DNA from 4 places in the Sulfuricella sp. genome. Region 3 is predicted to be linked to each of the others. Evidence: predicted binding sites of a transcription regulator. Region 3 holds the regulator's gene; each other region holds the start of a gene.

Region 1 (7,356 bases), on a different contig from region 3:
AATCGAGATTAGTACCGAGTCTGGCTCTACCACGACCGAGAAAGTCGGTGCCATTGTTCAGGCCACCGGTTTCTCGCTGTACGATGCCAACAACCTGCCCGAACTCGGCTATGGCAAGTCCGCCAACGTGGTCGATCAGGCCGGTCTGGAAGCACTTGCCAAGGCGGCCAACGGAGGCGCGATCAAGCGCCCCTCCGACGGCGGCGAAGTGAAGACCGTGGTGTTCGTCCAGTGCGCCGGTCAGCGCGACGATACCGGCAAACATCTGCCTTACTGCTCCGGTTCCTGCTGTACGACTTCGGTCAAGCAGGCGATGTATTTCAAGGATTCCAATCCTGACATCGATACGGTAGTGATCTACACCGATCTGCGCATGCCCGGCAACGGCGAGGATTTTTACCGCAGCGGCCAGAACAAGGGCGTAACTTTCACCAAGGGCAAGGTTTCCAGCGTTGAAGCCGCCGGCAACCAGTGCAAGGTGAATTTCCACGACCTGATCCTCAACGATCAGACCGCCATCGATAATGCCGACCTGGTTGTCTTGGCCACCGGTCAGGTGCCGAATTCCGGCGTCGACATCGACACCAAGCTAAAAGCGGATATTGCCGCCGCAGCTGGCGATAACTCCCTGTTGGAAGCCTACAAGGCTACACAGGTGGAGGGTGCGGTCCAGCCGATTTCCGTGCTGAATCTGACCTATCGTCAGGGTCCGGACGTGCCGCAGCTGAAGTATGGTTTCACCGATTCGCACTTCATCTGCTTTCCTTACGAAACTCGCAGGACCGGCATTTATTCCGCCGGCCCGGTGCGCCGCCCGATGGATATGGTGCAGGCGATGGAAGACGCCACTGGCGCTGCGATGAAGGCAATTCAGGCTGTCGAGAATGCCGGTCTGGGCCGTGCCGCGCATCCGCGTTCCGGCGATCTGAGCTTCCCGAAAGTGCGTCTCGAGGGGTGCACCCAGTGCAAGCGCTGCACGGTGGAATGCCCATTCGGCGCCATCGATGAAGACGAGAAACGCTTCCCGGTGTTCAACGAATCCCGTTGCCGCCGTTGCGGAACCTGTATGGGCGCCTGCCCGGTGCGCGTGATCTCCTTCGAGAACTACTCGATTGATACCGTCGGCTCGCAGCTGAAAGCGGTGGACGTTCCCGACGAGTTTTCCGAGAAGCCACGCATCCTGATTCTGGCCTGCGAAAACGACGCCTACCCCGCGCTCGACATGGCGGCGATGAACCGCAATGTCTACAGTGCGTTCGTGCGTGTCATCCCGGTTCGTTGCCTGGGTTCGGTCAACACCATCTGGATCAACGACGCGCTTAGTAGCGGCTATGACGGCGTGATGATGATGGGTTGCAAGCACGGCGACGACTACCAGTGCCACTTCGTCAAGGGTTCTGAACTCGCCAGCTACCGCATGAGCAAGATCGGCGACACGCTCAAGCAAATGGGGCTGGAAGAAGATCGGGTTGCCACATTCGAGGTCGCGATTACCGACATCGAGCGCGTGCCGCAACTGATCAACGACTACGCGGCGAAGATTCAGGAAATCGGCATGAGCCCGCTTAAGGGATTCTAGGAGACGACAAATGGGCGAAAAATATCACAATAATTTCCTCAAGGAAGTCGAGGAAATGGTCGAGGAAGGCCAATGGGTCAAGATGTGCATGCAGTGCGGCGTGTGTGCCGGCTCCTGCCCGTTTGGACCGCATTGGGAGCATTCTCCGCAGAAGCTGTTCATGATGATCCGCGCCGGCAAGCGCGAGGAAGTCCTGAAATCAGATTCGATGTGGATGTGCACTTCCTGCTACAACTGCGTCGTGCGCTGCCCGCGCAAGCTGCCGATCACCCACATCATGCACGGCCTGGCTAATTACGCCCACCGCCTGGGACTTGCGCCGAAGAATCAGCCGACGCAGCAATTCGCCACCATGTTCTGGAACAACCTGGCGCAGACCGGTCGCGTCAACGAGTTGAAGCTCTCTCTCGGCATTTATTTCAAGGACGGTTTCGCTCAGGGCGTCAAGAACGCCATGGCGATGCAGAGTGTCGGTCTGGGCATGGTGAAGGCGAAACGCCTGAACCCGATGGAACTGTTCGGCGGGCACGGCGTCAAGGACAAGGCAGGCTTCCATGCCATGCTGAAGAAAGCGCGGGAAATCGAAGACCGCCGCAAGAATTTCGCCTAAGGAGTCAATGATGGCTAAAAAGACTTACTCGTTTTACCCCGGTTGCTCGTCACAGACCAAGGCGTCCTCGGACAACTACCTGAAATCGACCAATTCGATGTGCAAATACCTTGATATCGAACTGAAGGAAATCCCGGACTGGAACTGCTGCGGCGCGTCCATCGGCTATGCCGAAGGTGGCGAACTGCCGCGCATCACACTGTCTGCCCGCAACATGGCGCTGTCCGAAAAGCATAATCCTGGCATGGACCTGGTCGCGACCTGTGCGGCGTGCTGGCTTTCCACCCGTGAATCCAAGGAGCGCCTTGCGCACAGTTCGCAGACGCTGGCCGAAGCCAATACGGCGCTGAATGAGGCTGGTCTGACCTATAAAGGCAATCAGGCGGCACGCCACATGGCGGAGGTGCTGGTCGAGGATTTCGGTTTCGATGAACTGAAGAAGGGTGTAAAGAACCCGCTGCAAGGCATCAAGTTTGCCGGTTACGTCGGCTGCCAGACCAACCGCCCGTTCGGTCTGGCCGGTGAATCATTCGAAAATCCCATGTATCTCGACAACCTGGTCGAGGCGATGGGTGGAGAAGCTGTAACCTCCTACGACCAGAAGGTGACCTGCTGCGGTGGTGCACTGGCCTTCTCCGAGCCGGAAAAAAGCCAGAAACAGATCAAGGACATTATCGAGTCTGCCTACGATCATGGTGCCGAGATGATCGTCACGCCTTGCCCGCTGTGCCAGGCCAACGTCGAGATTTACCAGGGTGAAGTGAACAAGCGCTTCGGTACCAAGTTCAACATCCCGGTAATGTATTATTCTCAGCTGATCACCATCGCCTACGGCGGCACTGCTCAGGAAGCAGCGCTGGACGGCCAACTGGTCCGTGCGACCAAGCTTGAGGAAATTGCCAAGAAGTAGAGAATAACAACCTTTACGGCAGCAACTTGGGGGGCGGCCTGCGGGTCGCCCCCAATTGTTTTCGCAGCACAAGGAGTGGTTATGAAAAACCCGAAAACTTTAGACGAATACATCGACCTGGTTCACCAGGCGGTTTACGAAGTGGACGAATTGCGCGCCATCGTCGAGGACGACGAAGAGCGCAAGACCATGATCCTGCCCTGGGTGGATGCGATGGACAAGGAATTGCGCCAGATGTTCGACGACATGATTTCCGGCCGTTACCAGTTCGACCCGAATGGCCCCGATCTGCCATTCATGGCGATCGTCAAGAGGTTCGGCCCGAGCGTGCCGTTCAAGCTGCTACTCAACGTCATCAATCATACCCACCGCTTCGGACTGGACATCGATTCCAAGTAACGGTTAAAGCCGGTGATCAGCCAGTACGGCGGTACCGGGAACCTGAACATACTCCAGGACGGTATCGGTGACCCGCTGGCTGCGGGTTTTTTCCGTGGAGCCGCGGAACACCGTGTTTCTCAGGATCTCCGAAATATTCAGCGAAATTCCGAAGTAGAAGTGCCGGCTGCGGTCAGGCGCGGGCGCTCCATCGTTGGGTTCGTAGCCGCGCGAACCGTAGCCTGCCGCCAGCTCGAAGTAGCGCAGCACGTCATGGTTCTTCAGCTGCGGTACGCCGGTTGCCTTGGCGACCAGCAGATAGGTCTGGCCTGAATGGTCGCCGATCGGGCCGACCTGGTTGAGTCGTTTCGCATCGCCGGAAGGCCAGTAATGCAGGCGGAAATCGAGCAGGTCATCGAGACGTTTGTTTTTCTCGAACAATAGGCCCAGCCCGGTGCCGACGGCGTTCATGATCAAATCTTCCTTGCTGAACTTGTATCGTTCCGAGAATCCGTCGAGGGTTTCCACCGCCAGCAGTGTGCCGAATACGGTTGCTGCCGACAGGACAACCGCGTCATCCCGGTCGTTTCCAGCCCATTCGAAGGCGCGGGCAAGCAGGCGGGTTCCCGCATAGGTGGAGTAGGCATGGCCCAATTTGTCAGCGCCCCCGGCATAGGTGTCCTGTCCGAACCAGCCTTCGCTGGCGGTGCGGAAGTGGCCGGAAAAACCATCCTTCCACCAGACGGTGGCGCCGTAGGCTAAAACGGTTCCGGCTCCGCCCCAAATTAGTGCCTGCGTTCGGAAGTGCTTGTCTTCTTCGGGGATCGCGGCCGTTCCCCCGCTTTCCCCCTGACCGGGCGGAATATCCAGTGTTGCAATCGCATTTCGTTTGGCCTGGGTGAAAACCACGGAAGATGTGCTGCCGCTTTCGTCAGATTCCGTCCCCGCATGGGCGCCTGACTGGCATAACAGGGCGGCAACAACGAACAGCGCCGCCGATGAGGCAAGGCCATGGGGCGGAATTCTGCCGCCAAGGGGAAGTGATTTGATTGTCATGCTTTTAAATTAGCAGTCAATGCTATGTTCTACAACCTTCCGGCCATCTGGCACCAATTAAGGGCGGATAATGATCGATAGCACTTAATTGGTGCGTCATGAATGCACTGTTTTGGGAAGTTCCTTTTCAAAACAGTGCGTTTAGTTCTGGCCCAATTATTGCTAAATCGGATGAAACCTTTCTCTGGAGCAACGATGGAAAATCTCAAGGCCGGTAGCGACGTATTGTTCATACTCCTGGGCGCGATCATGGTATTGGCGATGCACGCGGGTTTCGCCTTTCTGGAACTGGGTACGGTGCGCAAGAAAAATCAGGTCAACGCACTGGTGAAAATCATGGTGGATTTCGCCATATCGACTATTGCTTACTTCTTTATCGGTTATAGCATCGCTTATGGGGTGAATTTCTTTTCCGGTGCCGAGGTGCTGGCGCAGAAGAGCGGCTACGATCTGGTCAAATTCTTCTTCCTGCTGACTTTTGCCGCGGCGATTCCGGCAATCGTTTCCGGCGGCATCGCCGAGCGTGCCAGATTCAATCCGCAACTGGCGGCAACTTTCCTTCTGGTGGGCTTCGTTTATCCCTTCTTCGAGGGCATCGCCTGGAATCACCACTTCGGCGTGCAGGACTGGCTGAAAGGGACTTTCGGGGCGGAATTCCATGACTTTGCCGGCTCCGTGGTGGTGCATGCCATGGGCGGCTGGATTGCGTTGCCGGCAGTGCTGCTGCTCGGCGCACGGCGCGGCCGCTATACCAAGGATGGGATGGTGGCCGCGCATCCCCCCTCAAGCATTCCGTTTTTGGCATTGGGCGCGTGGATATTGACGGTGGGCTGGTTCGGCTTCAATGTCATGTCGGCGCAGACCATAGATGCCGTGAGTGGCCTGGTGGCGGTGAATTCGCTGATGGCGATGGTCGGCGGCATTCTGGCCGCACTGGTGGTGGGCAGGAATGACCCCGGCTTCGTGCATAACGGACCGCTCGCCGGCTTGGTGGCGGTGTGCGCCGGGTCCGACCTGATGCACCCATTGGGTGCGCTGATTACCGGTGGGGTGGCGGGTGCGCTGTTCGTGTGGGCGTTTACCCTGACCCAGAACAAATGGAAAATTGACGATGTGCTCGGTGTCTGGCCGCTGCATGGCCTGTGCGGCGCATGGGGCGGAATCGCAGCCGGGATATTCGGCCTCAAGGCGCTGGGCGGCATCGGCAATGTGAGTTTTGCCGCGCAACTGATCGGCACCCTGATGGGTATAACTATCGCCCTGGTTGGCGGCTTAGTGGTTTACGGATTATTGAAAAAGCTGGTGGGAATACGGCTGGACCCGGAAGAGGAGTTCAACGGTGCGGATATCAGCATACACAAGATCTACGCCACGCCTGAGGGCGAAGTATAGCGTTACATCGCTCTTGATTTTGAGGTTACGGTCAGAAAATGGTGGTCCATCCAACCGCAGTTCATTTTGTGGATGAAGATGCCGGGATTCAACCGCTGGACGCTGATATTTTTGATCATCCCGATTAATCCATTAGGATCAAGGTGGGAATAATAGCGGTGGGCAGTCGGGTTTGAACTAGGTGAAACCCTAAACTTACAAAAACCTCGCCAGCATCGCCCTGTCGACATTGTCACTGAGCGGGATGTGCACCACCCAGCCGTTACCCGGTGCTTCCGTGATGGAAGCGCCTTTCTGGTTGAAGATTTGTTCCAGCACCATCTCGCGATTTCCGGCGGGGTGGATGAGTTCCAGCCGGTCGCCCACGGCGAAGCGGTTTTTCACCACCACTTCGGCCATTTTCCGGGCCGGGTCATAGGCGACGATGTCGCCGACATACATCTGCCGCGCGCTTTCCGACTGGCCGGTGAGGTAGTTCTGATATTCCACGGTATGGTGACGCTGGTAGAAGCCATCGGTGTAGCCGCGGTTGGCGAGGTTTTCCAGCGCGCTCAAATGCGCCGGGTTGAAGGCGCGGCCCGCAGCGGCATCGTCGATCGCCTGGCGGTAAATCTGGGCGGTGCGCACCACGTAGTAGGCCGATTTTGTCCGTCCTTCGATCTTCAGGGAGTCCACGCCGATTTCCGCCAGCCGGGCGACATGCTCCACCGCGCGCAGGTCCTTGGAGTTCATGATGTAGGTGCCGTGCTCGTCCTCCAGTACCGGCATCAACTCGCCGGGGCGCTGGCCTTCCTCGATCATCCATACCCGGTCGGCGAGTGGGTGGCGCTGCTGGTCACCGCAGGCGGTAAGGCCGGATTCGCCCATGGCCTTGTTGAAATCGAATTCGGTTTCACGGATCACGCCCGCCGCATCTTCATTTGCTTCCTGCACCTTGTAGTCCCAGCGGCAGGAGTTGGTGCAGGTGCCCTGGTTGGCGTCGCGGTGATTGAAGTAGCCGGATAGCAGGCAGCGGCCGGAATAGGCGATGCACAGGGCGCCGTGAACGAATACTTCGAGCTCCATGTCGGGGCATTGCTGGCGGATCTCGGCGATTTCGTCCAGGGAGATTTCGCGCGACAGGATCACCCGCGTCAAGCCCAGCGCCTGCCAGAATTTCACCGCGGCGTAATTGACGGTGTTGGCCTGCACAGACAAGTGCACCGGAATGTCCGGCCACGCCTCGCGCACCATCATGATCAGGCCGGGGTCGGCCATGATCAGGGCGTCCGGTTTCATTTCGATCACCGGCGCCATATCCGCCATATAGGTCTTGAGCTTGGCGTTGTGCGGCGTCAGGTTGCTGGCGACGAAAAATTTCTTGCCCAGCGCATGCGCCTCGGCGATTCCCGTTCCCAGTTCCTCCAGGCCGAATTCGTTGTTGCGGGCGCG
Region 2 (7,356 bases), on a different contig from region 3:
GGAAATTGTTGAATACTGCCGGGGAGGACAAGCTCCGCATCCTTTTCATCGCCGAGGCGGTGTCGCTCGCCCATGTCGCCCGGCCTCTCGCCTTGGCCATGGCGCTGGACCCGGCACGCCATGCGGTGTTTTTTGCATCCGATCCACGCTTCAACGCCCTGCTCGGGGCCTTGCCCTTCCCCTTGCGACCGCTTGAAAGCATCGAAAGCAGCCGCTTTTTCACCGCCCTTGCAAATGGCACGCCGATCTACGATCTGCCTACCCTGCGCCGCTATGTTCGGGATGATCTTGAGCTTATCTCTGCCGTGCGTCCGCACTTGGTGGTGGGCGACTTTCGTCTTTCCCTGTCGGTCAGCGCGCGCCTCGCCGGCGTGCCTTATTTCTCCATCACCAACAGCTACTGGAGCCCTTATGCCCGCCAGCGGTTTCCTCTTCCGACTCACCCGCTGGCGCAGCTGCTGGGGGTTTCGGCTGCCCAGGCGCTGTTTCGCCTGGTGCGGCCCATCGTATTCGCCCTCCATGCGCGGCCGCTGAACCGGCTGCGCCGCGAACATGGCCTGCCCTCCCTAGGGTCCGACCTGCGACGCGTCTACACCGATGCCGACCACACCCTTTATGCGGATGTGCCCGAGTTCCTGGACTTGCCCTTCCTGCCCGCCCACCACCATTTTCTGGGGCCGCTGCTGTGGTCGCCGAATGTTCCCCTGCCGGACTGGTGGGAAGAGATTCCCGGCGACCGCCCCCTGCTTTACGTCACTTTGGGCAGTTCCGGCCTGCACCGGGCGCTCCCCCCGATCATCGATGCCCTGGCGGACCTTCCGGTAACGGCGATGGTCGCAACGGCCGGAGTGGCGCTGAGAACTCACCCCGAAAACGTCTTCACCGCGAATTACCTGCCGGGCGAAGCCGCCGCGGCGCGGGCTCAACTGGTTATCTGCAACGGCGGCAGCCCTACCAGCCAGCAGGCCCTTGCCGCCGGCGTGCCGGTACTCGGCATCGCGAGCAACCTGGATCAGTTTCTCAACATGCAGGCGGTCGAAGCGCACGGTGCCGGGCTCTGCCTGAGGGCTGACCGCGCCATGCCTGCCGACATCCGCCGTGCGGCGACGACGCTTTTGGGAAACCCGGCGTTCCGCGACTCCGCCCGGGGACTCGCCGGCATTTTTGCCCGCTACGACTCTGGGCGGCGGTTTTCCGAACTGGTGGCGGGCCTTAGACCCAAAACGGGTGCGCGCGGTGCACGCTGCTGATTTTTTCCAGGTTCAACAAAACAAGGGAGAAAAATTATGAGCGGCTTCAAGATACTCGACAAGAACAAATTTTTTGAAGTATTGGGTGGACTGAATGTAGAAAATCGGGGCGACGACAAGGTTGCCATGCTTTCCGAAATCGATATGTCTTCCGTGGAACGCCTGCGCATGGAGAATATGCGAGTTGTCGGTATGAAACCCTCCTACACCGCCTTCGTGGCCAAGGCCGTTTCCCTGGCACTGCGCGAGCAACCCTACGCCAATCGAATTGCAATCGAACTACCTTTCTGGAAACGGATCGTTCAGTTGAATGACGTTCACATGACCGTAGCGGTCGAAAAAGACAGTCCCGAGGTAGAGCAAGCGGTTTATGCCGGCACCATTCGCCATACCGACAAACTTGGTCTAATCGCCATCACACGGGAGCTGCAGGCGCTCGCCCAAGCCACGCCGGAAACGTCCGAACGCTGGCGGCAGTTCAATTGGATTGTCGAAAAGCTTCCCGTCTGGCTGGCCAAGCGGTTGCTTTCCATGCCCCGCTGGTCGCCTTCCTTATGGATCGAGCACCGCGGCGGCGCCGTGATGATTTCCTCGCCAGCCAAGTACGGCGTAGACATCATGGTGGGAGCATGGCCATGGCCGATCGGTTTTTCGTTCGGCCTGGTCAAACAGCGCCCGCTCGCGATCGACGGAGAAGTCGTGGTGCGCAGAACCATGATGCTGACCATGAGTTTCGACCGGCGCATAATGGTAGGCGCCCCGGCGGCCCGCTTTTTCCATACTGTCTGCGACCATCTGGAAAATGCCGAAAGGGATATGGGCGCACCGGCTTCTGTCTGAATCACCAAGTCGACACAAAGCCCGCTATCCCATATTGCCAGTGTCTCCCGGCGAACAACTTAAACTCGGCCTCGAAAAACGATCATCATCTCGGACCGTGGCGGGAAAAAATATCCGAAGACCGCGTAAAACCACAACATCGGCGAAGACAGCACCAATCCTATTTTCGGGTCCTCAAATGCAGCGTCCAGGTCGTTTCCGGCGCGTCTCACATACTCACGCAGAAACCGGTAGTTCACGGTTGGATACAATGTGTCGTAATAAAAGCGGTCATAATGAGCAATCGGGCTCAACCCAACCTTCTCAGCCATTGCGAGTAAAGTTTGCTTGGATAAAAGATGTCTGTGGTAGGGCTGATGAAGAGAAAGCGCGAAAATTTCAGGCTTGCTCAGGTCAATCGCGGATGCGTTCGGGGTGCCTATACACATCAGCCCCCCCGGCTTCATCCGTCCAACAAGCCATCCCAACCATTCGCGAGGATTTTCGACGTGCTCAATGACATCCTGGGCAATAATGCAGTCGTAAGCGCGCTGCAAGGGGGCGGGGCTCGAAAACTCCGGCACATGGGCATCATAACCGGACACATCCCGGAACCCACGCTGCCTGAGAAATTGAACGAACAGGCCTGGTCCGCACCCATAATCAAGCACGCTTTGACTGGGATTGATTCCGGGCCGGCTCAACCGATGCAAATAATTTGCATATGCCGCCCGAGCCCAAAAGTCCAAACGGTGCGCTTTCACCGGATAATTGCGATAGTAGTAATCCAAATCCACCGCCTGTTTGCAGTGCAGCGAAGCGCACACGGGACAACGCCAGACCAGAAAAGTCTCGTGCCGATATGCACGCACGTTGCACGCCACATTGCGTGACTCCCGCGCATCCTCTATCCGGCCACGCCCATCGCAGACGTTGCATACAATGCAATCCGCCATTCAAACCCCCACACTAGCCAAAGCGACGCTGCGCTTACATGCCAGGCAACGCCATTCTCGACAGTGAATCTCTCAAGAAAGAGTAAAAAAGCCTCCCGCTATTCCGGGAGGCTTTCGTCAAACAATTTCAGTTTTTTTGAAAATCAGGAGGAACGTTTTTGGCGACGTCCCACCCAGCCCATCCCCATCAACCCGATTCCGAGCAACGACAGCATCGCAGGTTCCGGCACGGTGGTGAAGTTCTGGGAAGTGTCGGTCTGCAGGACGAAGCTTGTCCCCGTATCGGCACCGGTGGCCGTCCCGTTGAACGCTGCCGGCCGGGTGTAGGTCGGCGAGCTTTGCCCCGGGAACTGCAGCGAGGCCTGAACCGTGGTGCCGAGCAGGTCAGGTTTCACGTAAGCGCTGTTGGTCGACGTGACAGTCCCGGTCAGGAAGCCCCCGCCAGTACCGAGGCTTCCCACGGAGATAAAGGAGGACAGCCCGCTGACGAAATCCCCTGCCAGAATCTGCACGCCGTCCGTGAAGCCGGTTCCGAGTGCCTGATTCGCATCGGGAGTGGTATCGAACAGGATCTGCCAGCTCCCGTTGTTCAGAACGATCGAGATGCTGGAGCAGTCGGCATTCGTGCAGGTGGCCGTCTCGGTCAATACGGCGTAGGTGGTGAGTTCATAGGTTCCCGTCGCCGTGCCGGGCGAGGCGACATAAAGATTGGGGGTCGGACTGGTGGTGCCGATGGTCCCCGCAAACGCCTGGTAAGTAAAGGTAAATTGATCCGTATCCCCCGTGGTATTGACGCCGGTCGTCAGACCATAGTCTTGAATCCAGCCTGCGCCGTTGGCGTTCCAGTCGATGCCGCTGAAGTTTTGCAGGGTACCGTCATTCGGCGGCCCGGCCGTGGTCGTATCCAGGGTTGATGCCTGAACTGCGCAGGCCCCGCCGATCATTAGCAAGCCAGCTACTGTAGCGCTGGTCATCCTCTTTAATGTTTTCATGTCGTACTCCTTCTCAAACGTCCCATTAAAAGAAAAACGGATTTTTGAAATCTCTTAGTATCTGATAAGGAACAGAGCAAGCATCATGCCAAACCCCGATGAATGAATGTTAAGTCTATATTTATCTGATACTTGTAAAAAAACAGCCGCTCTGAAATCGGGTTTTTCCATTGATACACAAAGAAGGCTGTAAAAATTCCCGACAGGAATTTTTACTTCGGCAACCGGAAGGGTCACGCAAATCAATATTCAAGCATCAGAGGAAGTGATTTTGCTTGCTGAATCCATTTAGATACCTCAGCTTCAGAAGGAACCCGACGAGTGAATTTTTTCTTCTCATTCACGTCGATCATCGCTTGCGCGAGATTTGCGGCATTACGTTGCGCCAATTCTTGAACCGTATAGATACCAGTCACCTCAAGCAACTCGGCGAACTCGGAGCCAACACCGCTAATACGGTAGAGATCAGCCATATTTGCGAATTTGAGTACCTGGGATTCGGTGAGGCCGGCTTTCCAAGCGAGCGCCTTTCTTTCCTTGGGCGTACGGCAGTTGGCCAGTAGCGCGTCCATCTTTTACACCTGCTGTGTGGAGTTTTTCTCCTGTAAAGGGGCCAATGCCCTCAACACCTCCGATCTTGTGGTTAGCGTGTAAGCGCCAGTCATGGAACGGCGTAAAATTTTTCGACAAGGGATTTGAGTGTGTGCTGCGGGATCGTACGCAGGAGCGTCTACATGCCCCTGCGCTGCGAGAAGCGCTCACGGACAGCGTAGTCTGAAGCCTCCGACAGCCAGTTGGGTTTGACGCTGTTGAGCAGTTCCCAATCGTCTTCAACGTAGCGGGTGAGCGTCTCGATACTATGCAGTGGCTTATCCCGGGCGAGGGCTTGCGCGAATTCGGCGGCAGGAATGGATCGAATGGGATGGAACGCACAGCCAAGCGATGCTTCCAAATCGGTGTAGCGAGGATTTGAGGCGACAACCATTTCATCCGAAGACGGATCGAGCCCCTTCGCTAGCGTCGCAATCCGCGCAAGGGTGACCACTTCAGCAACAAGAAGAACGACCGGCCTGTTTTTGAATTTGCATTACACTCACACCAGGAAAGCAATCGCATAACATAAAAATGTTATTGTATTATGGTTCATGCAATGAAATTAATGGGAGTTCTCCCAGATGTGTGATATTGCAACTATAATTCAAATGTCATCATGAGAGCAGCGAGCTCTTGCAATGACGCTATTCCGGCAATTGATGGATTATCCAGTTGTAAATTCTGAAGCATTGGAGTGCCATGGCTAACCTGCTGATCGCCGCGCGCAACCTCGCACGCAATCGGCGGCGGGCGCTGACAGCCCTGCTTACGGTGGCAGTCGGTGTCACCTCCCTGGTGCTCGCCGACGGCTTCATCCAGTGGATTTTCTGGGCCATGCGCGAAGGCACCATCCAGTCCCAATTAGGCCACATTCAGGTCATGCGACCGGGATACCTCAGCGCGGGCGCAGCCAATCCTTACGCTTATGTATTGCCGGAAAACTCGCCGGAACGAAAGGCGGTCGAGGCTACGCCAGGAGTCAAGCTGGCGGCACCGCGGCTGGCGGTGACCGGGCTTATCAGCCATGGCGAGACAACGGTGTCATTTGTGGCGGATGGCGTCGACCCGCAAAAGGAGGCGGAGTTGAGCAAGGCTCTGCGTATCGTGGAAGGACGGAATCTCTCCGGCGCGACCGCGAAAGAGGTGATCCTTGGGCACGGCCTGGCGCGCAATCTCGACGTGAGACCGGGCGCCACCGTGGCGCTGCTGGCCAATGCTGCAGGCGGCGGGATCAACGCCGTCGAGGCGAAAGTGGCCGGTATATTCGTCAGCGCCAACCAGGCCTACGATGATGCCGCCTTGCGTCTGCCCATCGGCCTGGCGCAGTCACTGCTGCGCGTTAACGGTGCCCACGCCTGGCTGGTGCTGCTCAATGACACCGAGCAAACGGATCACTTTCTGGAGCAGTTCCGCGCCCGCTTCCCCGCACCGGCTAACAAGCTGGAGTTCGTGCCCTGGTACCAGCAGGCAGATTTCTACAACAAGACGGTGGCGCTGTTCTCGCAGCAGATGAACGTGCTGCGGCTGATCATTGGCTGCATTATCGTGCTCAGCATTTCCAACATGCTGGTGATGAATGTGCTTGAGCGTACCGGCGAGATCGGAACGCTGCTGGCCATCGGCTTCAAGCGCAAAAAAATCCTTTACCTGTTCGCCATCGAGGGGCTGCTGCTCGGACTGGCCGGTGCATCCCTGGGGTTAGTCGCCGGTTATGGGCTGGCCGAATTGATTTCCGCGATGGGTATCCCCATGCCGCCGCCCCCCGGCATGGAAGAGGGCTACACCGGGGAAATCCGGATTACCTTGCACGTTTTGATGAATGCATTTCTGATTGCATTCATCACTACTGCGCTGGCGGGGTTGTATCCAGCATGGAAAGCTTCGCGCCTGCAAATCATCAACGCATTGCGTCACAATATTTGAGGTCCGCGAAAGCCACATGTTCAAGCTCGCCTTCCGCAACATCTTCCGCAATCGTCTGCGCACTGCGCTGACGCTGGCGGCAATTATCACCGGGGTGGCCGCCATCATTATCAGCGGCGGCTTTGTCGAGGATGTGTTTGTGCAGTTGCGCGAGGCGACAATCCACTCGCGCATCGGGCATGTGCAGATTATGCGGCGCGGCTATATCGAGTATGGTCGGCGCGAGCCGTCGCGTTATATGATCGCGCAGCCAAAGGTCGTGGTGGACGCAGTACAGCCCATTCCGCATGTGCAGGCTGTAATGACCCGCGTGAATTTTTCCGGGCTGGCCAACAACGGCCGCGCCGATTTGCCCATCATCGGCGAAGGCGTTGAACCGGGCAAGGAGGCGCGACTGGGAACCGCCACCACCATCGTTGCCGGCCGCCTGTTGCGGGAGGCGGACGCATTCGGCGCGGTGATCGGGGAAGGTGTCGCCGCCGCCCTGCATCTGCGCCCCGGCAGCTTCGTGACCTTGATGGTGAATACGCCGGAAGGTGCGCTGAACACCCTTGAGTATGAAGTCGTCGGCGTGTTCCGTACTTTCTCCAGGGATTACGACGATCGAGCCGTACGCATTCCATTGTCAGCCGCCCAGGAACTGCTGTTTACCAAGTCGGTACATAGCGCTGTCGTGTTGCTGGACGACACCGCCGCAACAGATGCGGTGACAGCAGCCATCAGAGCCAGGCTGGAGCCGCTCGGCTATGTCGTGAAGCCCTGGTATGAGTTGGCCGATTTTTATCAAAAGACCGAGGCGCTGTACCGGCGCCAGTTCGGGGC
Region 3 (7,356 bases):
TGTGGATGATGCCAAGAAAATCAGCATTTACGAAGGCAATGTCATCCTCACCCAGGGCACGCTGCGAATCCTCGCCGATAAGCTGGTGGTCACTGAGGATGCCGAAGGTTTCCAGCTCGGGACGGCTTACGGCAACCTGGCCAGTTTCAGGCAGAAGCGCGAAGGCTACGACGAATACATTGAAGGCTATGCCCTGCGCATCGAATACGATCAGAGGAAGGATTTGGTACAGCTTTTCAATCAGGCGCGCATGAAGCGCGGTCTGGATGAAGCACATGGAAACTATATTTCCTATGATGGCAAGACCGAATTCTTCCAGGTGATCGGAGGCAAGGAAACCGCCACGGCCAGCAACCCGCGCGGTCGGGTTCGCACGGTGATACAGCCGAAAAAGAAAACCGACGCCCCCGCCCCGTCTCCCAGCAAGCTGAAACCCGCCGAAAGTATCGCCAATCCACGAGAAGAGTAGGAGCGGGCTTACCCGCGAATCTATCGCGGCCAAACTCGCTCCTACGGACTGCATTTATATGAGTGAACTGATCGTCCAGGGCCTGAAAAAGCGCTACAAATCGCGCCAGGTAGTGAAAAACGTTTCGCTGGATGTGTCCAGCGGCGAAGTGGTCGGGTTGCTCGGGCCGAATGGCGCGGGCAAGACCACCAGCTTCTACATGATGGTGGGACTGGTGCCGCTGGATGGCGGCAGCATCCGCCTGGACGGCGAAGAACTGAGCCGCCTGCCGATCCACCGCCGCTCCCGGCTGGGCTTGAGTTACCTGCCTCAGGAAGCATCGATCTTCCGCAAGCTGACGGTGTCCGAAAACATCCGGGCGATCCTGGAGCTGCAAACGCTTGAACCGGGGCAGGTCGAACAGCGCCTGGACGATCTGCTGCACGAGCTGCATATCAACCACCTGCGCAACAACCCGGCGCTTTCCCTCTCCGGCGGCGAGCGCCGCCGGGTGGAAATCGCCCGTGCACTCGCCACCCAGCCGCGCTTCATCCTGCTGGACGAGCCCTTTGCCGGGGTTGACCCTATCGCCGTGATCGATATCCAGAAAATCATCCGCTTCCTTACTTCACAGAATATCGGCGTGCTGATCACCGATCACAACGTACGGGAAACCCTGGGAATTTGCGATCGCGCCTACATTATCAATGACGGCGAGGTGCTGGCCAGCGGAAATCCGGATGAAATCGTTTATAATGAAAATGTAAGAAAAGTTTACCTGGGAGAACACTTCCGGATGTAGCGGCGAACCCGCTCCAGGAACCGTGCCTACATTCTCCCGGGAACAAATACATGAAGCACAGCCTACAACTCAAACTTTCGCAACACCTGACCCTGACGCCTCAGCTGCAGCAGTCCATCCGGCTGCTCCAGCTGTCGACGCTGGAACTTGACCAGGAACTGGACGCCTTCACCCAGGAAAATCCCTTCCTCGAACGGGTGGAAAGCACAGGCGATACGGAAAGCGAGGAAGTAGCCGATGCCGGCGGCAAGCCGGACGAGTTCTCTACTCAGCCCACCTCCAGCAGCGCTACCGACGCGACACCCGCTGAACCCGCCCCCCTTACCGAAAGCGATTGGGATCAGGATAGCCCCTGGACTGCGCACGACGACGAAGAGGATAGCGACTACTCTTCGCAACGTGCCGAAGCGGTGGATCTGCGCGACCACCTCAACTGGCAGTTAGGCCTCACTTCGCTGTCCGAACACGACAAGCGAATTGTCGCCTTGCTGATCGATGCCCTCGACGAAGACGGCTATCTCACCCAGAACCTCGATGAACTCGCCGCGCTGTTGCCGCCCGAACTGGAAATCGAACCGATCGAGCTGCATACTGCGCTATGCCACCTGCAAAACCTCGACCCGCCTGGTGTCGGCGCACGGGATTTGGGGGAGTGCCTGGCCTTGCAGCTCGAAACCCTTCCGCCTGAAACTCCATACAGAGAGCAAGCGCTTTCCCTCGCGAAGCACCACATTAACCTGCTGGCTGCGCGCGATTTCACCAAACTGAAGAAATTGCTGCGCCTCGACGACGACGGACTGCGTGCCACCCAGAGCCTGATCACCAGCCTCAATCCGCGCCCCGGCGCCACCTTCGCCAACCTGGACACGCGCTACATCCAGCACGACGTCGAGGTAAAGAAGGTCAAGGGGCAATGGGTCGCCACCCTGAACCCGGAGGTCATGCCCAAGCTGCGCATCAATCGCATGTACGCCGATATTCTGCGGCGCAACCGCGATAGCAGCGGGCAGCACCTGTCGAGTCAGATGCAGGAAGCGAAATGGATGATCAAGAACATCCAGCAGCGCTTCGAGACCATCCTGCGTGTTTCCCAGGCCATCGTCGAGCGCCAGCGGAATTTCTTCGAACACGGTGCAGTGGCCATGCGCCCCCTGGTGCTGAGAGAGATCGCTGAAGCCGTCGAGCTGCATGAATCCACCATCTCGCGCGTCACCACACAGAAGTACATGTTCACCCCGCGCGGCGTTTTCGAACTCAAATATTTTTTCGGCAGTTCCTGCGCCACGGAAACCGGTGGCGCCTGCTCCTCCACGGCCATCCGTGCGCTGATAAAACAGCTGGTGGCGGCAGAAACCCCGCAAAAACCTCTTTCCGACAGCCAGCTTGCAGATATTCTGGCAAAACAGGGCATCGTCGTTGCCCGGCGCACCGTAGCAAAGTACCGCGAGTCCATGCAAATTCCCGCGGTCAGTTTCCGAAAGAGTCTGTAAATGGATAACCTGGACAATTATGGATGTGCTGGCGGGATGCGATGCAAGACGCTGGACGCGCCGCATGGCCATTCCATGCAAGCGGACGGCAACGCAGCAGCGCGCCCGCCAGTGCAGCCAGAATGTTCTGGTTGTCCGTTTATAGACTCTTCTATCCCTTTAACATCCAATATCAACCCGAAGGAGCCTCAAATGAACCTCAATGTTACCGGCCACCACGTTGAAGTGACCCCCGCCATCCGCGATTACGTCACCGACAAGCTCGGCAGGGTTACCCGCCACTTCGACCAAGTCATTGACGTCAACGTCATTCTCTCCGTCGAAAAACTGGCCCAGAAAGCCGAAGTAAACGTTCACGTCAGCGGCAAGGATATTTTCGTTAAATCCGAGGATGCCGACATGTACGCCGCCATCGACAGCCTGGTGGACAAGCTCGACCGCCAGATCGTCAAGCACAAGGAAATGAACGGCGGCCCGACCCGCGGCAGCGGCGGCAAACACCAGCAAGTCGCCGAGTAAGCCATCGCGCGGCGGCAACCGAAAAAGTACCGCCGCGCCCTGCCCCAAAGCCGGATATGAGTCTCCTCGCCAGAATACTGCCCCCAGGCAACGTCCTCTGCGGCCTCGATGTAGGCAGCAAGGCACAGCTATTCGAGGAAGCCGGCTGGCTGTTCGAAAACAATCTGCAGCTACCGCGCAAGAAGGTGATCGGCAGCCTCGCTACGCGTGAAAAACTCGGCTCCACCGGACTCGGCTATGGGATCGCCATCCCGCATGGCCGCATCAAGGGCCTGCGCGAAGCCACTGGCGCCTTCTTCAGGCTGAAAACACCGATTTCCTTCGATGCGCCCGATGGCCAGCCGGTCGGCATGTTGTTCATCCTGCTGGTGCCGGAACAGGCCACTGACCTGCACCTGCAAATCCTCGGCGAACTGGCTCAGATGTTCAGCAATCGCCAGTTGCGCGAGAAATTGCAGGCCAGTTCCGATCCGGTCGAAACCTACCGCCTGCTGACCACATGGAGTTAGAATCAGTCCTGAGTAAAATCCACCAAGACTCAGCATTCAGGACTCAGTACTTTAAATGTCACAGATAAACGTAAAGCAGCTGTTCGACGAAACCCACGACAAACTGGGACTCGTCTGGGTCGCCGGTGTGGGGGGCGGAGCCCGCCAACTCACCGGCGAAATCGTGCAAAAACCGACCTTGGCGCTGATCGGCCACCTTAATTTAGTCCATCCCAACCGGGTACAGGTGCTCGGCTGTGCAGAAATGGACTACCTGCGCAGCCTGGATCAGCCTGCCCTGGCTCAGGCCATCGGCAACCTGTTCTCCACCGAGCTTGCCGCAATCATCGTCGCCAACAAGGAGCCGGTGCCGGAGGTACTGCTCGACGCCGCCAACCGCAGCCAGACGCCGCTATTCACCTCGCCGCAACCCAGCCCCTACCTGATGAACGTGCTCAACCACTACCTCACCCAGGTACTGGCCGAGACCATCTCCCTGCACGGCGTTTTTCTGGAAGTACAAGGCATGGGAGTGCTGATCACGGGCGAAAGCGGCATCGGCAAAAGCGAGCTGGCGCTGGAGCTGGTTACACGTGGCCACCGCCTGATCGCCGACGATGTGGTGGACTTCTACCTGGTTTCGCCGGAAACCGTGGAGGGACGCTGCCCGGCGCTGCTGCAGGATTTCATGGAAGTACGCGGCCTGGGCGTACTGAACATCCGCGCGCTGTTTGGCGAGACCTCGGTCAAGCCGAAAAAGAACATCAAGCTGATCGTCAATCTAATCAAATTGTCCGACCTGAAAATTTCGTCCCAGGACCGGCTGCAAATCGAGGAACTCAGCCAGAACATCCTGGGCGTGGAAATTCCCAAGGTACGCATCCCCGTTGCGGGGGGCCGCAACATTGCGGTGATGGTGGAAGTCGCCGTGCGCAACCATATCCTGCGCAAGCGCGGGATCAACAGCACGCGCGAATTTGTCGAGCGGCATGAACGCCTGATGGCAGGCCCGGGGGAAGAAAAATGAAGAACACCCCCTCACCTCTCGCCCCTCACCCCTTACCCTAAGAATGCAACTCATCCTGATCAGCGGCCTCTCCGGCTCCGGCAAAAGCATCGCGCTCGCCGTACTGGAAGACAGCGGCTTTTACTGCGTGGACAACCTGCCGGCTCAACTGCTGCCCAACATCGCCGGCTTCCTCGACCAGGCCGGCCATGCGCGCATCGCCATCAGCGTCGACGTACGCAGCAGCGGCACGCTCGATCAGCTGCCGCAAATCATTACGCAGATCAAGGAACAGGGCATCGACCTGCGCCTGCTGTTTCTGGAGGCGAAGACCGACACCCTGGTCAAGCGCTTCAGCGAAACGCGGCGGCGCCATCCCTTGAGCAGCGGCCAGCGCACCCTGCAGGAATGCATCCAGCTCGAGCACAACCTGCTCGAACCGGTAGGCGACCTCGGCCATCGCATCGACACCAGCGACCTCAACCCCAACACCTTGCGCGCCTGGATCAAGGATTTCGTGGATTTCGACCGCTCCCGGCTGACCCTGCTGTTCCAGTCCTTCGGCTTCAAGCACGGCATCCCGCTCGATGCCGACTTCGTCTTCGACGTGCGCTGCCTGCCCAATCCCCATTACGACCCTTTGCTGCGCCCGCTCACCGGCAAGGATGCCGCGGTTGCCGCCTTCCTGGAGAGCGATGCCAGCGTGCAGAAAATGCTCGGCGACATCCGCCGCTTCGTGGAAGACTGGCTGCCCTGCTTCATCCGCGACAACCGCAACTATCTGACCATCGCCCTGGGCTGCACGGGTGGACAGCACCGCTCGGTGTATTTCGCCGAAAAACTGACGGAACATTTCCGCACCGGCGGGCAGCAGACGATGGTGAGGCATCGGGAGCTGAGTTGATGCTGAGGCTGATAAAAACCGGCGACTGGCTAGTGCTGCTTGCCGGCATGATCATCACGACCTGGCTGTTTGCCACCCTGTGGCAAGGCCATGCCGCCGACAAAGCAGTGGTGCGTAGCGGCGGCAAAATAGTCGCCGAGCTCAGCCTGTCTGAAAACCGCAGCTACCTCGCGCACGGCCCGCTCGGCACCAGCCGCATCGAAATCCACAACCGCCGCGCCCGTGTAGCCGAAGACCCCAGCCCGCGCCAGTATTGCGTCAAACAGGGCTGGCTGAGCCAGGCTGGAGAAGCGGCCCTGTGCCTGCCCAACCAGGTCAGCCTGGAACTGACCGGCGCTAAAAAATTATATGATTCACTTAACTATTAACCACAGAGCCAGAAGTAGGCGCCTCTGTGTCTCTGTGGTAAGAAACATGCAAATCACCATCCAGACCACCCCGGAAGACCACCGCATCGCGCGGCTGGCGGCGTTCGCCATTGGCCTTTCGGTGATGGAAGCCGTCATCCCCTCACCGCTGCCCGGCATCAAGCCCGGGCTGGCGAACATCGTCACCCTGCTGGTGCTGGAACGCTTCGGCCTGCGCGCTGCCGTGTGGGTATCGCTGCTGCGGGTGGTGGCGGGTAGCCTGATCCTCGGCACCTTCCTTTCCCCTTCGTTCGCCCTGAGTTTTTCCGGTGCGGCAGCCAGCCTCGCAGCGCTGGCACTGGCGCGACATCTGCCGAGAAGTTGGTTCGGCGCAATTTCCCTGAGCATCATCGCCGCCTTCGTCCATATCGCCGGGCAAATGGCCGTGGTTTACCTGTGGCTGATCCCGCATGCCGGCATCCTCTACCTCGCCCCGATTTTCGCCGCCGCCGCGCTGCTGTTCGGCACCGTGAACGGGCTGATCACCGCCAAACTCCTGGCCGAGGGAGCGAACCCTGTCCCCGCCCGGACACCGCTACCCCAGCCATGAAGCGCGCGCTCCTGCTGTTGGTGGCCTGCCTGGCAACTGCGCCGTCCGTCACTATTGCGGCAGAATGGGTGAAAATTCACACCGCAGCCGATCAGAGCCTGTACTTTTACGATCGATCCAAACTCTTCCTGAATGACGACGAGATCACCTATTGGAAGAAGGCAGTGTTCATCACGCCCCAACCCTTCAAGGACAAGCTCATTGCCAGCGCCTTGTACCGCGAGCGCATACATTGCGCCGAGCACACCCTCAAGCTGATCAGCTACCTGCTCTACACCCCGGCAGGAGAACTCTTCGAATACACCCCGACCAAGGAAGGCGACCCCGCCCCGATCATCCCTGACAGCCTCGGCGACGTATTCGAAAAAGCCCTCTGCCCGCTGGTCCTACAAAAACAGGAAGAAGACCGCCTAAGGTCCGAGGCCAAAGCACAGACAGAGGCTGCGAAAAAAACGGAGGCAGAGGAAAAGGCGAGGCTTAAGGCTGAAGCGGCCGCCGCCCCGCAGCCTGTGGCACCCCCACCCGGCACTTCCGCACCGCAGCATTGAGCGCGCCGCTTACCTGGCCTACAATCTGAAGCATGAAAACCCAAAACAAGACCATCACCCTGGCGCTGACCGGCGCTTCCGGCATGCCCTACGCCCTGCGCCTGCTACAGTGTCTGCTGGAAAGCGGTAGCCGGGTCTATCTCCTGTATTCGCAGGCGGCGCAGATCGTGGCAAAACAGGAAATGGATCTGACC
Region 4 (7,356 bases), on a different contig from region 3:
CACGATCTTCTCGATCGATCCTTCGAACACGCCGATCACGCGCGAGGCGATGAACGCCGTCACCAGGTTGAGGGCCAGCCAGGTCCAGCGGTTCTGGATACTTTTCCACACCGTGGCGAACAAATCTTCCTCTTCGCGCAAGCCGGCCATGGAGAGCATTTCGCTGTCGGTCTCTTCGCGAATGAAGTCCATCACCACGTCCACCGTCAGGCGCCCCACCAGCTTGTTGTTCCGATCCACCACCGGGGCGGAAACCAGGTCATAGCGTTCGAACGCCGAAGCGGCGTCGCCGGCTTCGTCGTCGGGATGGAAGGTCACCGCATCCTCGGCCATCACCGCCGCCACGCTCGCCTCGGGATCATGGACCAGCAGCCGCTTGAAAGACAACACCCCTCTGAAGTTGTCGTTGCGGTCGACCACGAACAGTTTGTCGGTATGGCCCGGTAACTTGCCCAGTCGGCGCAGGTAGCGCAACACCACTTCCAGGCTGATATCGTCGCGAATGGAAACCATGTCGAAATCCATCAGCGAGCCGACCGTATCCTCCGGGTAGGACATGGCCGACTGCAGGTGGGCGCGGTTCTGGCTGTCGAGCGATTCGAGCAACTCCTGCATCACGTCGTGCGGCAGGTCGGGAGCAAGGTCGGCGATTTCGTCGGTGTCGAGCTGTTCGGCGGCGGCGAGGAGTTCCTCGCTGTCCATACTGGCGATCAGGGATTCCCGTACCGCATCGGAAACTTCCAGCAGGATGTCGCCGTCGCGCTCGACCTTGACCAGGTCCCAGACAAGCAGGCGCTGTTCCAGCGGCAAGGCTTCGAGGATGTAAGCAATATCGGCGGAGTGAAGCTCGTCGAGCTTTTTCTGCAATTCGGCCAGATGCTGCTTGTGCACCAGCGTCTCGACCAAATCCTGACGCGGCATGTCCTGTTTATGGACGAGCCCTTCCACCAGCTGATGCCTGCTCAGCAGCTCGATGACCTGCTGCAGTATCTCCTGCAGACTTTCCTGGATCTTGGTTTTTTCAATTTCCGACATGCCGCCTGTCCCTTTGGTATTCAGTCAGCTTTCAGCCTTCGGCAAAACCGCGCGAGTTGCGCACGCAAGCCAAAAGCCGACCGCTGATTGCTGACAGCTATATATGGGGCAAGAAAAAAGGGGGTCGATAACGACCGACCTAGGCCGGCAGGATCACGCTTTAGCCCGTTTTTTCCACTGTTTTCCAGCGGAAAAACCGTCAAGGCCGAAGGAGCGCTGAAGGGGTAACCGCTAGAACAAAAAGTTTGGTGCGAAACTGCTACAACTATGACTGTCCAAGGTAATGGACCTTTAAGTATGAAAACGCGTGAATTTTAATCGCCACCGGCTACTTCTGTCAATTTTGACACATCGAGCTAGGGCGCCTGCACCTGGTTCATCCGCGCCAGGATAATGCCGGTTTTTCTTTCCAGGCCGCGTGCATTGCGGTGGCTGTCGTAATAGCGCGGGTTGGGCACCATCGAAGCGAGTCTGGCCGCCTGCTCCGCGGACAGGCTGGAAGCGCTGGTCTTGTAGTAATGGCGCGCCGCCGCTTCGGCGCCGAACACGCCGTTGCCCCATTCGATAACATTGAGGTAGATCTCGAGAATGCGGCGCTTGCTCATCATCTGTTCCAGCATCACGGTGATTACTGCCTCCTCGCCCTTGCGCCAGAATACCTTCCGGGAAGATAGAAACAGGTTCTTGGCCAGCTGCTGGCTGATGGTGGAGCCGCCGGCGACGATCTTGCCCTTTTTCAGGTTCTTTTCGTAGGCTTTCTGGATGCCCTCCCAGTCGAAGCCTTCGTGGTCGAGAAATTTCGAGTCTTCGGCGGCGATCAGGGCGCGCTTGAGGTTGTTGGAGATGCGGTTGTACGGCACCCACCGGTGGCGCAGCTCGGCGCTGGGATTTTTGTCTTGCAGAACTTCCAGCCGCTGCTCCATGAAGGCGCTGGCGGAGGGGTTGTGATCCACCCACCACCAGATGTGGGCGAAAATCCACAGCTGGTAGATCAGCACCACGGCGACGAACAGGGCGATGCCGCGCCACAGCCAGCGCCACAGGGTTTTCAGCATGATTTCAAAAGCGTGATGACGGACTGTGTTTGTGGCCGCACGCCGCGCCACAGGAAAAAGGATTCCGCCGCCTGCTCGACCAGCATGCCGAGACCGTCGGCCAGATGTGCCGCGCCGTTAGCCTGGGCGAACTGCAGGAAGGGGGTAAGCCCCTTGCCGTACATCATGTCGTAGGCCAGCGCCCCCGGCGCGAACACGCCCTGCGGCAAGGGAGGCAGCGCATCGCTCAGGCTGCTGGAAGTGGCATTGATCACGATATCGAACAGGCTCCCCGCCAGCCGCGCATAATCGCCACCCTCGACCCGGCCATAGGCGGCGAAATGCCGCTCGAGTTCGACGGCCTTTTCCGGTGTGCGGTTGGCAATGGTCAGCCGCTCCGGCTTCTGCAGCAGCAAGGGAAGCAGCACGCCGCGGGCCGCGCCGCCAGCGCCCATCAGCAGCACGCGCTTGCCCGCGAAGGAAATGCCCCGATTTTCCCGAATATCCCGCGTCAGTCCGGCACCATCGGTGTTGTCACCGAGCATCGTGCCGTCCGGCTCGAACTTCAGGGTATTGACCGCTTCCGCCAGACGCGCGCGATCGGTCAGGAGGGTTGCCAATTTCCAGGCTTCCTGCTTGAATGGAACCGTCACATTCAGCCCCTTGCCGCCTTCTGACTGAAACTTCTTCACCGTGCCGGCAAAGTCTTCCAGCGGCGCAAGCATCGCGGCGTAGGTCATATCCTGGTCCGTCTGGCGTGCAAACTCGGCGTGAATCAGCGGGGACTTGCTGTGGGCGATGGGGTTGCCGATAACGGCGTAACGATCGGTCATGAATGTTCTACATTTTAAAGACGTCGAATTATAAGGCAAAAGCCCGCTGATTTGCGTATCATAATGTCCCGAACTCATTGCTTCTTAATCTGAATATCCCCGATGCCCCACCACCCTGCCAAACCGCACGCTGAAATTCACCCTGATCGGATCGGGCGCTTTCAAGCCGCACAAAAAGTGACCTGGATCAGCGTCGCGGTGAACGTGGTACTGACCGTGCTGCAGATCGTAATCGGCCTGTTCGGAAAATCCCAGGCCCTGGTCGCCGACGGCTTGCATTCCCTGTCCGACCTGTTGTGCGATTTCCTGGTGCTGTTCGCCAATCGCCATGGCGCGCGCGACGCGGATGAGGAGCATCCCTACGGCCATGCCCGCATCGAAACCGCCACCACCCTGGCACTCGGGCTGATTTTGCTCGGCGTCGGTGGCGCCCTGTTCTGGGGCGCGGCGATGCGCCTGCAAGACCCCGCCGCGCTGCAAAAAGTCCACGTCGCCACGCTGTGGATCGCCATCCTGACCCTGGCCGGCAAGGAAGCACTGTTCCGCTACATGCTGCATGTCGCGCGCAAACTGCGCTCGCAGATGCTCGAAGCCAATGCCTGGCACGCCCGTTCCGACGCCGCCTCGTCGCTAGTGGTGGTGGCGGGCATCGGCGGCAACCTGCTCGGTTTCACTTCGATGGACATCCTGGCTGCGGTGCTGGTTGCGGTCATGATCATGCGCATGGGCTGGAAGCAGGCATCCCAGGCGATTTCCGAATTGATCGACACCAGCCTGGACAAGAGCGAAGTGGCAGCGATACGTGCAACCCTGCTCGCCACCTCTGGCGTTCATGGCGTGCACGAATTGCGCACCCGCCGCATGGGCGACCGCGCACTGGTGGACGCACATGTGCTGGTAAACCCGCGCATCAGCGTCTCGGAAGGGCACTATATTGCCGAAAGCGCGCGCGCGCGCGTACTCAAACAGCACCATGCGCTCGATGTCATGGTGCACATCGACCCGGAGGATGATTCGTCGGCCAAGCTCAACCAGCACCTGCCCAGTCGTGAAACCTTGATTGCCCATCTGGAACAACTGCTGGGGCAGGCGCTGCCCAGGCATGAAAAAGTGGTATTGCATTATCTGGATGGAAAAGCGGAAGCCGAAATTTTCCTCGCCAGCGAGGTCAGCCGCGAACAGGTCGCCGCACTCAAAGCAGCAATCGCCGACCTGCTCCAGGACGACCCATTTTTTGCCGCCATTCATCTGCATCAACGCCATGCACCATAATGGTGCATGGCGTACCCTTTTTGCACAATTCCGGTGCGTCAAATAAGGGGTGCCGATTTATAAGCAGTTATGGCACAATGCTTTTTTTATGTTTTTGCCTGGCATGTTTCATGCTAACTTGCCTCCCAGTAGCAAAAACCCAGAATTCGAAGTCATTTTTTTGCAAACTTTTAGATAGTTAGGAGATTAAAACATGGCGGTCGCCGACGTTTTGAAAATGATCAAGGACAACGACGTTAAATTCGTTGACCTGCGCTTTACCGATACCCGCGGCAAGGAACAGCACGTTTCCATTCCCGCCCACGTGGTGGACGAAGACTGGTTCGAAAGCGGTCACGCCTTCGACGGTTCCTCCATCGCCGGCTGGAAAGGCATTCAGGCTTCCGACATGCAGCTGATGGCCGATCCGGATACCGCCAACATGGACCCGTTCTTCGACGAATCCACCCTGATCATGTCCTGCGACGTGGTGGAGCCTTCCGACGGCAAGGGCTATGACCGCTGCCCACGCTCCATCGCCAAACGCGCTGAAGCCTACCTGAAATCCACCGGCATTGGCGACACCGCTTACTTCGGTCCGGAACCCGAGTTCTTCATTTTTGACTCCGTCACCTGGCACGCCGACATGTCCGGCGCCTCGGTGAAGATCGAGTCCGAAGAAGCCGCCTGGTCCTCCAGCGAGAAATTCGAAGGCGGCAACGTCGGCCACCGTCCTGGCGTCAAGGGCGGTTACTTCCCGGTTCCTCCTGTCGATTCCTTCCAGGACATCCGTTCCGCCATGTGTTTGGCGCTGGAAGAAATGGGCGTGCCGGTCGAAGTGCATCACCATGAAGTGGCGACCGCCGGCCAGTGCGAAATCGGCACCCGGTTCAGCACCCTGGTGAAACGTGCCGACTGGACCCAGATCCTGAAATACGTGGTGTTCAACGTGGCCCATGCCTACGGCAAGACCGCGACCTTCATGCCCAAGCCCATCGTCGGCGACAACGGCTCCGGCATGCACGTGCACCAGTCGATCTGGAAAGACGGCCAGAACCTGTTCGCCGGCAACGGCTACGGCGGCCTGTCCGAAACGGCTCTGTTCTACATCGGCGGCATCATCAAGCATGCCCGCGCCCTGAATGCGATCACCAACCCCGGCACCAACTCCTACAAGCGTCTGGTTCCAGGCTTCGAAGCTCCGGTGATGCTGGCCTACTCCGCCAAGAACCGCTCCGCCTCGATCCGCATTCCGCACGTAGCCAATCCCAAGGGCCGCCGCATCGAGACCCGTTTCCCGGATCCTTCCGCCAACCCGTACCTGTGCTTCTCCGCTCTGCTGATGGCCGGTCTTGACGGCATCCAGAACAAGATCCACCCGGGCGAGGCCATGGACAAGAACCTTTACGACCTGCCGCCGGAAGAAGAGAAACTGATCCCGACCGTGTGCTCGTCCCTGGATCAGGCGCTGGAATACCTGGACAAGGATCGCGAGTTCCTGACCCGTGGTGGCGTGTTCTCCAATGACTGGATCGACGCCTTCATCGAACTGAAAATGGAAGAAGTCACCCGCTTCCGCATGACCACCCATCCGGTCGAGTTCGCCATGTATTACAGCCTGTAATTTCGGGCATCGCACTTTAAAAGGGCGGGGTAACCCGCCCTTTTTTTATTTGCCTGTCAGCCCCTTCGTCGCCGAGACGTTGATAAAATTTGGCTAATCCCTTAATCTGAACCATCGCAATTATTGAATCGCCTCATGAAAACCACGCTGCTGATTTTTATTTCGCTATTCCTGGGGCAGGCCGCCCACGCCGATATCTACATGACGGTGGATGAAAACGGCCGAAAGACCTACACCAACTTCCCCAAGAAGGGCGCCAAGAAGCTCAATCTCGATCCGCCTTCCTTGATGGCCGCCCCCAAGCCCCGCGCTCCGACCGCAACGCCGCCGGGCTTCCCCCGCATTGACGGCGACACCCAGAAACAGCGCGATGGAACGCGCCGCAGCATTCTGGAGCAGGAGTTGGCTACGGAGCGGAACTTGCTGGATGAGGCCAGGAAAGCACTGGCCGAAGGCGAAGCCACACGCCTGGGCGACGAGCGCAACTACCAGAAATACCTGGATCGGGTGCAGGGCCTGAAGGACAATGTCGCTCTGCACGAAAAGAATGTCGAGGCGCTGAACAAGGAACTGGCCGGCGTAAGGTAACCCCTGCCATCCCTGGCGCGACTCTTGCTACACTCGTAGCCAACCACCCAGGGATGATGCACCCGTGACAACCAAACTCTTTGCCGGACTGGAACACCTGACCACCGCCGTGATCCTGCTCGATCAGGGTCTGCGGGTCGCTTATCTCAATCCGTCCGCGGAAAACCTGTTCAAGCTCAGCCGCAAGCATGTTGCCGGAATGCCTCTGCAGCAGGTTTTTGGCGATGCCGAAACGCTGCCCAAGGCCGTCGAGTCGGCGCTGCTCACCCAGGCCTGCTTCACCGAGCATGAAATTCTCCTGACCACACCCGGCAACCACAGCCTGTCCGTCAGCTGCACGGTCACGCCGGTGGAAATTGGCGCCATCAGCCTGATCCTGGAATTCCACCAGATCGACAAGCAGCTGAAAATCGCCCGCGAAGAGCGCATGCAGGTGCAGCAGCAGGCCAACCGGGAACTGCTGCGCAATCTCGCCCACGAAATCAAGAACCCGCTGGGCGGCCTGCGCGGCGCGGCGCAGCTCCTGGAGCACGAACTGCCCCGTACCGGCCTGCGCGAATACACCCAGGTGATCATCCAGGAAGCCGACCGCCTGCAGAAGCTGATGGACCGGTTGCTCACCCCCAGCCATCTGCCGCACCTGCGCGCCACCAACATCCACGAGGTGCTGGAGCGGGTGCGCAGCCTTACCCTGGCGGAAACACCCAAAGGCATCACCATCCGGCGCGACTACGACACCAGCCTGCCGGATCTCGTGGCGGACCCGGAACAACTGATCCAGGCGGTGCTCAATATCGTACGCAACGCGGTGCAATCCATGCAGGGCAAAGGAGAAATTATCCTGCGCACCCGCATCGCACGCCAGGTCACGCTGGCGAAAAAACGTTACCGCCAGGCTATCCAGGTGCAAATCATCGACAACGGCCCCGGCATTCCCGATGCAATCCGCGAAAAAATCTTCTATCCCCTGGTTTCTGGACGGGAGGGTGGC

Evidence for each region. The regulator sigma-54, encoded in region 3, starts transcription at its own class of promoters, with help from an activator protein. The targets are predictions, from matches to a motif close to TGGCACNNTTCCTGCT.
Region 1: the regulator sigma-54 is predicted to act here: its motif matches at 4,682-4,697, upstream of VMV64_RS12360 (ammonium transporter).
Region 2: the regulator sigma-54 is predicted to act here: its motif matches at 4,093-4,108, upstream of pepA (flocculation-associated PEP-CTERM protein PepA).
Region 4: the regulator sigma-54 is predicted to act here: its motif matches at 4,274-4,289, upstream of glnA (glutamate--ammonia ligase).

Annotation. Positions count from the first base shown of each region.
Region 1 covers NZ_DATKTK010000055.1:156,891-164,246, reverse strand. Annotated here, with positions in the region: gene VMV64_RS12385 (FAD-dependent oxidoreductase) at 1-1,579, shown strand, start outside; gene VMV64_RS12380 (4Fe-4S dicluster domain-containing protein) at 1,590-2,189, shown strand; gene VMV64_RS12375 (CoB--CoM heterodisulfide reductase iron-sulfur subunit B family protein) at 2,200-3,099, shown strand; gene VMV64_RS12370 (hypothetical protein) at 3,181-3,498, shown strand; gene VMV64_RS12365 (DUF2279 domain-containing protein) at 3,502-4,533, opposite strand; gene VMV64_RS12360 (ammonium transporter) at 4,729-5,925, shown strand; gene VMV64_RS17425 (DUF3391 domain-containing protein) at 5,928-6,044, opposite strand; gene yegQ (tRNA 5-hydroxyuridine modification protein YegQ) at 6,121-7,356, opposite strand, start outside.
Region 2 covers NZ_DATKTK010000069.1:158,079-165,434, reverse strand. Annotated here, with positions in the region: gene VMV64_RS16575 (glycosyltransferase) at 9-1,250, shown strand; gene VMV64_RS16570 (2-oxo acid dehydrogenase subunit E2) at 1,287-2,090, shown strand; gene VMV64_RS16565 (class I SAM-dependent methyltransferase) at 2,150-2,860, opposite strand; gene pepA (flocculation-associated PEP-CTERM protein PepA) at 3,169-4,017, opposite strand; gene VMV64_RS16555 (DUF4332 domain-containing protein) at 4,260-4,589, opposite strand; gene VMV64_RS16550 (hypothetical protein) at 4,748-5,062, opposite strand; gene VMV64_RS16545 (ABC transporter permease) at 5,311-6,534, shown strand; gene VMV64_RS16540 (ABC transporter permease) at 6,551-7,356, shown strand, end outside.
Region 3 covers NZ_DATKTK010000032.1:3,223-10,578, reverse strand. Annotated here, with positions in the region: gene lptA (lipopolysaccharide transport periplasmic protein LptA) at 1-469, shown strand, start outside; gene lptB (LPS export ABC transporter ATP-binding protein) at 528-1,250, shown strand; gene VMV64_RS06620 (RNA polymerase factor sigma-54) at 1,301-2,740, shown strand; gene hpf (ribosome hibernation-promoting factor, HPF/YfiA family) at 2,933-3,259, shown strand; gene VMV64_RS06610 (PTS sugar transporter subunit IIA) at 3,316-3,768, shown strand; gene hprK (HPr(Ser) kinase/phosphatase) at 3,824-4,774, shown strand; gene rapZ (RNase adapter RapZ) at 4,818-5,657, shown strand; gene VMV64_RS06595 (NusG domain II-containing protein) at 5,657-6,025, shown strand; gene VMV64_RS06590 (Gx transporter family protein) at 6,072-6,614, shown strand; gene VMV64_RS06585 (surface-adhesin E family protein) at 6,611-7,162, shown strand; gene VMV64_RS06580 (flavin prenyltransferase UbiX) at 7,195-7,356, shown strand, end outside.
Region 4 covers NZ_DATKTK010000047.1:19,420-26,775, reverse strand. Annotated here, with positions in the region: gene mgtE (magnesium transporter) at 1-1,035, opposite strand, end outside; gene mtgA (monofunctional biosynthetic peptidoglycan transglycosylase) at 1,392-2,090, opposite strand; gene aroE (shikimate dehydrogenase) at 2,084-2,902, opposite strand; gene VMV64_RS10070 (cation diffusion facilitator family transporter) at 3,080-4,174, shown strand; gene glnA (glutamate--ammonia ligase) at 4,368-5,777, shown strand; gene VMV64_RS10060 (DUF4124 domain-containing protein) at 5,913-6,365, shown strand; gene glnL (nitrogen regulation protein NR(II)) at 6,430-7,356, shown strand, end outside.